DNA from 4 places in the Rhizobium sp. C104 genome. Region 4 is predicted to be linked to each of the others. Evidence: predicted binding sites of a transcription regulator. Region 4 holds the regulator's gene; each other region holds the start of a gene.
What was found. The regulator LexA, encoded in region 4, represses DNA repair genes until DNA is damaged. The targets are predictions, from matches to a motif close to TGTTCNNNNTGTGTTCNG.
Positions count from the first base shown of each region.

Region 1: MF410_RS10745 (DUF5680 domain-containing protein) is a predicted target of LexA. The motif match lies at 936-953, and genes of this name have one in related genera.
Region 2: uvrA (excinuclease ABC subunit UvrA) is a predicted target of LexA. The motif match lies at 993-1,010, and genes of this name have one in related genera.
Region 3: dinB (DNA polymerase IV) is a predicted target of LexA. The motif match lies at 1,230-1,247, and genes of this name have one in related genera.

Region 1 is NZ_CP092348.1:1,932,688-1,934,889, forward strand. Features, by position in the region: partial or broken gene dnaE (DNA polymerase III subunit alpha) at 1-699, opposite strand, end outside; gene MF410_RS10745 (DUF5680 domain-containing protein) at 1,203-1,667, shown strand; gene MF410_RS10750 (ABC transporter ATP-binding protein) at 1,676-2,202, opposite strand, start outside.
Region 2 is NZ_CP092348.1:1,414,317-1,416,518, reverse strand. Features, by position in the region: gene uvrA (excinuclease ABC subunit UvrA) at 1-871, opposite strand, end outside; gene MF410_RS08140 (single-stranded DNA-binding protein) at 1,155-1,661, shown strand; gene MF410_RS08135 (MarC family protein) at 1,745-2,202, opposite strand, start outside.
Region 3 is NZ_CP092355.1:199,184-201,385, reverse strand. Features, by position in the region: gene dinB (DNA polymerase IV) at 76-1,176, opposite strand; gene MF410_RS35515 (SOS response-associated peptidase) at 1,422-2,195, opposite strand.
Region 4 is NZ_CP092348.1:1,558,714-1,560,915, reverse strand. Features, by position in the region: partial or broken gene MF410_RS08835 (ComEC/Rec2 family competence protein) at 1-576, shown strand, start outside; gene lexA (transcriptional repressor LexA) at 557-1,276, opposite strand; gene MF410_RS08825 (VOC family protein) at 1,473-2,202, shown strand, end outside.

The DNA of each region.
Region 1 (2,202 bases), 370 kb from region 4:
ATCGTCGCGTGTCGGAAAGAAGGCCTCGTTGGTCGCAACCAGCGGCAGGTCATTGCTATAGGCGAGGCCGATGATCTTTTGTTCGTGACGTTTGTCGTAAGTGCCGTGCCGCTGCAATTCGACGTAGAGCCTGTCGCCGAAGAGACGTTTCAGCACAAGCAGCCGGGCCTCCCCCTGCGCGGGATGGCCTTCCTTGATCGCCGCGTCGACAGGCCCGGTCAGGGCGCCGGTCAGGGCGATCAGCCCTTCCGTGCCGGCCTCCTCCAGCCAGGAGGCACGGATATGGATAGCCTGGTTGCTTTCACCGCCGAGATAGGCGCGGCTGACGAGATCGACCAGTCGTTCGTAACCGGCATCCGTGGCGGCGAGAAGAACGATCGACGGCAGCTTGACCAGCGCCTGCTGGCCGCCGCGCTTTTCCGTTTCCAGCCCGTCTTCCATGTCGATCGAGACCTGGCAGCCGATGATCGGCTGCAGGCCGTCGTCCATCGCCTTCTGGGAGAATTCCAGCGCGATGAACAGATTGTTGGTATCGGTGATGGCGATCGCCGGCTGGCTGTCGCCGGTTGCCTTGTAGAGGATCTTCTTCAGCGGCAAGGCGCCTTCGAGAAGCGAATAGGCGGAGTGGACCCTCAGGTGGATGAAGCCCGGCGTGCCGCCGATCGCCTCGCCCGTAGAACCCTTTGCCGTATCCGCCATGTCATGCCTTCCCAATCACCCGAATGAGTCGGACGCATTGTCGGCATAGAGGGCGATGATGTCCAGAACAAGTCCCGCTTGCGGACCGCATGATGGCCATGCGGTCCCCTGAAAACTTTAGATCGCCATGACGATGAGCGAGAAGCTGGCGACGAACATTGCGATGGAGGTGAATGCTGCGATATCACGGATCATGTCAGTCATTTGGCTCTCATTTACTCGTTATGTTTTCAATTTGTTCGATTTATGTTCCATTGTCAACAGGAATCTTTTCCTTCTTTCTTGCGTTTTAAAATCCAGGACGCGAATCGCGAATCGATGAGAGTGCCAAGCGATACGATGGGCTGCGCCTGTTCTCTCGCGATCGGTGACGGATCGGACAGGCTACTCAAACGGCAGTGCGCCTCTCGCAGCGACCCGCCTTGCTTGCCGTTTTTGTTCTGTTTCTGTTCTTTACATGCCGCAGCATATTTGCCAGCATCCGGCCGAGAGGAGAACGGGATATGCTCGACATTGCAATGCTCAATGAATTCGTCGTGGAGGCCAAGGCTGCGACCTATGTCGGCGGCGGTGTGCCGCGCGTGCCCTGCCGGCCGGGTGCCCACGATATCGGCTATGAGTGCGGCGACTGGCGCTATCTCGACAGCTACTTTGGCGGCACCGATTTCGCGGGACAGGAGGTTGTCTGGTTTGCCGGGGAGCCTGTCTGGGTGATGAATTATTTCGGCTGGATCGTTGTCCCTGAGCTCATCGACGGCGCTGCCGCCGGCGCGGTGATCAAGGCGGCACTTTCAGCCATGTATCAGCAGGGGCGCTTTCTCGGCGGAATGGAATTCGATCATGCGTTCGGCCGCTACATCGATCACAGCGAAGGGAACTGCGAGCGGTTCAGCGGCAATGAATGCATCATGGTCGATGACCGGAAAGCCTATATGCTCGATTATCGCGGCGGGCTAGTCATCCCCTGACCTCAGTTTCAGAAATCGACGATCTTGCCATCCGAGATGGTCACACGCCGATCCATGCGGCGGGCGAGTTCGTGATTGTGGGTGGCGATGAGGGCCGCGAGGCCGGACTGGCGCACCAGCGCCTCCAGCGCATCGAAGACGTAGCTTGCCGTTTCCGGGTCGAGATTGCCGGTCGGCTCATCGGCAAGCAGCAGGGTCGGCGCATTGGCGACGGCCCGGGCGATCGCCACGCGCTGTTGCTCGCCGCCGGAGAGTTCGCCAGGGCGATGGGCGCCGCGGTGGCCGATGCGCATGTAATCGAGAAGCTGGCCGGCCCGCTCTCCGGCTTCCTTCCAGGACAGCCCGGCGATTAGCTGAGGCATCATGATGTTCTCAAGTGCGGAAAATTCCGGCAGCAGGTGGTGGAACTGGTAGACGAAGCCGATTTCGCTGCGGCGGATCGCGGTGCGTTTCTCATCGCTCAGGCCGTCACAGGCATGGCCGCTGATGTTGACTTCACCGCCGTCCGGATGCTCCAACAGGCCGGCGATATGCA
Region 2 (2,202 bases), 140 kb from region 4:
ACGAGAACAGCCTGGGCTCGATCTCGGGAATGGTGAAGCCGGAAACCGGGCAGGCAAATTTCTCCGAAAACAGCACGCGCTCATGCGTCTCGTTCAGCGACTTGTTGGCCGAGCCGCCGGCCGAGGTCTCTTCCGGCGGCAGCGGCTTGTCGGCAAATTCGGCAACTGCCAGCCCGTCAGCGAGCTTCAGGCAGGTCTCCAGGCTGTCGGCCAGGCGGGCGGAGACATCCGAACGCACGACGATACGGTCGACCACCACGTCGATGTCGTGCTTATATTTCTTGTCGAGTACCGGCGCCTCAGCGATCTCGTAGAACTGCCCGTCGACCTTGACGCGCTGGAAGCCCTTCTTCATCAGCTCCGCCAGTTCCTTCTTGTATTCGCCCTTGCGCCCGCGCACGAGCGGCGCAAGAATATAAAGACGGGTGCCCTCACCGAAATCGAGGATGCGGTCGACCATCTGGCTGACGGTCTGGCTCTCGATCGGCAGGCCGGTCGCCGGCGAATAGGGAACGCCGACGCGGGCAAAGAGAAGGCGCATATAGTCGTAAATCTCGGTGACGGTGCCGACCGTCGAGCGCGGGTTGCGCGAGGTGGTCTTCTGCTCGATCGAGATCGCCGGCGACAGCCCGTCGATCTGGTCGACGTCGGGCTTCTGCATCATTTCGAGGAACTGCCGGGCATAGGCCGACAGGCTCTCGACATAACGGCGCTGGCCCTCGGCATAGATCGTGTCGAAGGCAAGTGAGGACTTGCCGGAGCCCGAAAGCCCGGTCATGACGATCAGCTTGTTGCGCGGCAGATCGAGATCGATGCCCTTGAGATTGTGCTCGCGCGCGCCGCGGATGGAGATCGTCTTCAGTTCGCTCATCGTCTCAGCTTGGTCCTTTGGGATAACAGCCCTTATTTAGTGATGCCGACCGGCAAGTCGAGGCTGAATGTCCGCAACACCGAAGGTTTTCGATTCTGTTGACACGATCATAAGGATAAACTAGAACAAATAAAGAACAAAATTCCTGATGGATGCATGCGGCGTTCTGATGGATAAACATGTGGATTAAATGCCGCCCATGCGCATCGGCGGTCCGTGATGGTTTAAGGTGCGCCGATCGATTGAAACGCCGCCGGGCAGGGCGGCAGGCAGGGTGAGAAGCATGGCTGGTAGCGTAAACAAGGTAATTCTGATTGGAAACGTCGGTGCGGACCCCGAAATCCGCCGCACGCAGGATGGCCGGCCGATCGCCAATCTCCGTATCGCGACCTCGGAGACCTGGCGTGACCGCAATTCCGGCGAGCGCCGTGAGAAGACCGAATGGCACACGGTCGTCGTCTTCAACGAAGGCCTTTGCAAGGTCGTCGAGCAATATGTGAAGAAGGGCGCCAAGCTCTATATCGAAGGCCAGCTGCAGACCCGCAAATGGCAGGACCAGCAGGGCCAGGACCGCTACTCGACGGAAGTGGTGCTGCAGGGCTTCGGTTCGACCCTGACCATGCTCGACGGCCGCGGCGAAGGCGGCGGTGCAAGCTCCGGCGGCGGCCGAGGCAGCAGCAACAATGATTATGGCGATGACTACGGCGCCCCGGCTCCCTCTTCATCGCCGAGCCGCGGCGGTGGCGGCGGTAATTTCTCGCGCGATCTCGACGACGACATCCCGTTCTGATCAACCGCTTTCCCGGCTCTGTAGACTATCCGAGAGCATGATGCCTTTGATGGCGTCATGCTTTTTTCTTTGGTTTGCACCGTTCAGTGCGGTGTCGCGCTGATCAGATTGAGCGCCGCCTTTGCGCCGTCGACGACGAATTGCACCGCTAGGGCGGCGAGGATGACGCCGAGGAGCCGCGTCAGGATCGCCCGGCCGGTGACGCCGAGGAAGCGGTCGAGCCTTTCGGCAATCAGCAGCATGAGGAAGGTCAGCAGCAGATTGGCGGCGATGACGGCGATGAACTGGGCTTTTTCGACGGAGGTCGGCAGCGTGCCGGCAAGCAGGATCGTCGCCGAGATCGCGCCCGGGCCGGCGATCAGCGGCAAGGCGAGGGGAAAAACGGCGATATTTTCGATATGATCCTTGGTGACGGCAGCTTCGGTGGCCTTCTCCTTGCGCTCCTGCCGCCGCTCGAACACCATCTCGAAGGCGATCCAGAAGAGCAGCAGCCCGCCGGCGATGCGGAAGGCGCCGATCGAGATCCCGAGCACGCCGAGCA
Region 3 (2,202 bases), on a different replicon from region 4:
CATCGAAATAATCCTGCCAGGCGCCGCCGCACCTCCCCCGCGGCAGACTTTTTCGTTTTCGGAGGCTTGTTCCTGCTACAGGTTGAGATCGAGTTGCGGCTTCCCCTCGGTCGCGGCGTTGGTCTGATCGTTGGTCAGCGACGAGAGCGTGACGCCCAGCAGGCGCACGGACAGCTTGAAGGGATAGACGGTTGCCAGAAGTCCGGATGCCGTGTCGAACACGTCAGTAACGCTTGCGAACGGGATTGTGCCAGTCCGACTGCGCGTCGCCTGGGTGAAGTCCGAGTATTTGACCTTCACGGTTACCGTCTTACCGCTAATTCCCTGCGCCTCGCAGTAGCGCCAGACCTTCTCGGCAAGCGGTTTTAGCTCAGCCGTTGCGTGTTCGAGATCATCGATATCCTCGGCGAATGTGTCTTCGGCTCCCACCGATTTGCGGATGCGGTCAGGCCGGACCTGGCGCTCGTCAATGCCACGGGCGATGCCGTAGAAATAGGGTCCCGACTTGCCGAAATGCTCCTGCAGGAAGATGAGCGACTTTGATTTCAGATCGAGCCCGGTCTCAATCCCGTATTTACGCATGCGCTCGGCGGTGGCCGGCCCGACGCCATGGAATTTCTTGACGGGCAGGGTCTCGACAAAGGCTGGCCCATTCTTCGGCGTGATGACGGCCTGGCCGCTGGGCTTGTTCAAATCGCTGGCCATCTTTGCGAGGAACTTGTTGTAGGAGATGCCGGCCGAAGCGTTGAGCCCGGTGACCTGCTTGATCTTGGCGCGGATCTCCTGGGCAATCTCGGTGGCGATTTCCATGCCCTTCAAATTCTCGGTGACATCGAGGTAGGCTTCGTCCAGCGATAGGGGCTCGATCAGCGGCGTATATTCGGCGAAAATTTCGCGGATTTGCCGGGAAACTTCCTTATAGACGTCGAAGCGCGGCGGCACGAAAATCAGGTCTGGACATTTCCGTTTTGCGGTGACCGACGGCATGGCCGAATGGACACCATAGGCTCGCGCCTCATAGCTTGCGGCGGCCACCACGCCCCGCGCTGCGGATCCGCCGACGGCGAGTGGCTTGCCACGAAGTTCCGGGTTATCACGCTGCTCGACCGACGCGTAAAAGGCATCCATGTCCACATGGACGATTTTTCGGATCGGCGTTGGCGTCATATCGTTCATGGCGGTTTCTGCAAAAAAGCTACAGGCTCGGTGTCCCCTTTGCAGGCCTTGCCCGAAACAAAGAGAGAACATAGCAGTCTTCGCGGCGATATCAACACGCGTTTTCCCGAAGCAGGGCTGCGAATCGATCACTTCGTCTTAAGCCCGCACTTGCTGACAATCTCAAGCAGGCCAAGGTCGACAAGTTGGACCACACAAGTGATTATGCACCGATGTGGATCGAGTTGCATTAGACCGGTCCAGATTCAGAAAAGGCTCGGCTGCGCGACCGGTTCTCCGGCCTTTGTTACGATCGTCGAGCCGTAAGGCTCCCGGGATACTACGATCAGCGCGTCGTTGGGCAACGGACGGGCAAGCGCTTTGGCCTCGTCCCATGGCGCGCGCATCCAGACATCGGTCTCTTCTTTGGTCAGCAGAAGAACCGGCATGGCTCTCCCGTGGATGGGCTTCACAAGGTCATTCGCATCCGTCGTCAGAAAACTATAGAGATCATCGGTCGTCAGCCCGTCCTTGACCTTCCGCACGCTCGTCCATTGCGGCACATGGACGCCCGCAAAGAACATCAGAGGCTTGCTTTCATCGCGTGCGAACCAGGCGTTTGGAGTCCTGCCGCCCTCTTCCTTGGCGGCTGGATCGGGCTCCGCGAAGCTGGTCACAGCGACAAGGCAGCGATGCTCGACACCAAACCAACGCTTCCAGTGCGGGAAATTGAGAGTGCGGACATTCGTGGTGCCGCCATCCACCTGATCACGCAGCAAGGCCTCGAAGTCGACGTCCTTACCCTTGGCTCGCAGTTTTTTGGCCTTCTTCTCAGCTTCTTTCTTGAGAGCGAATAGCGGGGAGGGCAGACCCCAGCGCGCATGCACCAGCTGCTTTCTTCCGTCGGCCGTATTGCGCAGGATCGGCCCGATCTGATCCGGGTTCATTTGGTACGCTGGCATGAGGTTGATCATGCTCTCGGCGTCCTGAGCCCACTTGGCAACCCAATCCTTGTCTTCCATGCGGTACAGATTGCACATGGGCAGT
Region 4 (2,202 bases):
GCTCGTCGAGACCGCGGCAATGGCTTCCAATCGTGAAAACCCGCCGGATTTCATCTTCGACCAGTGGCAAAGAGCGCTGGTCCTGCCGACGCATCACCCGCCGAAGATGCTGGGTGGCCCCGCTATCCCGCCGGAGGGGAAGACCGACGCGTCAGGCTTTCCCGCGAGCAACAGAATGAAGCAAGGACAGCGATGCGGGGGGCCGCCGCGGGCGGTGAAACAAACCGCTTCTCCTGCGTCAAAAAGGCCTGGTGCATATCAAGGCTTGGCAATGGCCGTGTGGTAAGCATCATCGACAATGCCGCTTATCTCGGCCCGGCCTGCGATGCAGCCGATATCGTCGTGACGCCGGTCCGCCTGCGTTTCAACAGCTGCCGCTCAGGCGCGACGCTCTTCACCGGTGAGACGCTGCGCAAGACCGGTTCCCTCGAGCTGCGCTTCGCAGATACCGGCCTGGAGGTCGCAACCGCATTCGAAACGCTGTCGCGGCCATGGATGCGCCAGCGCGCCTATGACTGGCGCAGCAACAGTTTTACCGAATCCGGCCTGTCCAGTGTCAGTGATAGCGGCGAATGAGGCCGACGAGCTTGCCCTGCACCTTGACGCGGTCGGGCCCAAAGATCCGGGTCTCGTAAGCCGGGTTGGCCGCCTCAAGCGCGATCGAGGCGCCCTTGCGGCGGAAGCGCTTCAGCGTCGCTTCCTCGTCATCGACGAGGGCAACGACGATGTCGCCGGGGCTTGCGGTGCTGCCGTTGCGGATGATCACCGTGTCGCCGTCGAAGATGCCGGCGTCGATCATCGAATCGCCCTTCACCTCGAGCGCATAATGTTCACCGGAGCCGAGCATGTCGGCGGGAACGACGATGTCGTGGGTATTGTTCTGGATTGCCGAGATCGGAACACCGGCAGCGATTCGGCCCATGACCGGCACCGAGACCGAGTTGCCGTTGTCGGCGACGGGTTTTACAGGCGCGGGGGCGGCGACCGGCTGGGGCTTGCCGAGGCTGCCTTCGATGACGCTCGGCGAAAAGCCGCGCCGGGGCTGGATGCTGGGACTATAGGCTTCGGGAAGCTTGATGACCTCGAGCGCCCTGGCGCGGTTCGGTAGGCGGCGAATGAAACCGCGTTCTTCGAGCGCTGTAATCAGGCGATGAATGCCGGATTTGGAGGCCAGATCCAGGGCATCCTTCATCTCGTCGAAAGATGGCGGAACGCCGGATTCCTTCATGCGCTCATGAATGAAAAGGAGAAGCTCCTGTTGTTTGCGCGTGAGCATCGGCGTGTGACCCCTGATTGAAACAAATCCAGAACAGACACTATATGTTCCATATGTGTTCTGCAAGTAGCTAAATTTCCGTAAAACTTGCCGCCAACTCTTTGAGATTTTTATTTTCATTCGCCGGATTGGCACACATGTCTTGCATTGGGGGTGGTGCTGTCGCACATCTCTTATCGTTTGAGGGAGGGATATGATGAACGAGCGTTCCGCCAAACCGCACCCGCTGGATCATGTCGTGCTGCCCGTCGTCAATATCGATCTGGCCCGCGAGCGGCTCGGCAAGCTCGGCTTCACGGTTGCCGCCGATGCCCGCCATCCCTTCGGAACGGAGAATGCCTGTGTCTTCTTCGCCGACAAGACCTATCTGGAGCCGCTCGGTATCGCCAGCGTCGAGGAGAGCGAGGCCTCGGCGCGGCAAGGGAATGTCTTCACCGCCCGCAACCGGGCCTTCCGCTTCCGTTGCGGCGATGAGGGGCTTTCGGCGGTGGTTTTCGGCACCGAGGATGCCGGCCACGATCATCGGCACTTCGCTGCCGGCGGATCGAGCGCCGGCGAGATGCTGGAGTTCAGCCGGCCAATGAAGATGCCGGACGGTTCCGAAAGCGTCGGCAGCTTCAAACTGGCCTTTGCAGCGGATCTGCGTGCGCCGGACTTCTTTCTCTTTACCTGCCAGCGCATCAATCCATTGCCCGCCGACCGCGGCGCGCTGGAGACACATGCCAATGGCGTGACCGGCATCGCCGAGATCGCGCTGTGCGCGCCTGATGCCGCGACCTACGCCGGTTTCGTCAGCCTTGCCATGGCGCAGTCGGCGGTCGAGAAAACCGGTTTTGGCGCCAATATCGCGGCGCCGAATGCGAAAATCAGCCTGATGACGCCGGAGGGGCTGGAGGCCTATTTCGAGGTTGCCGTCTTATCCGCCG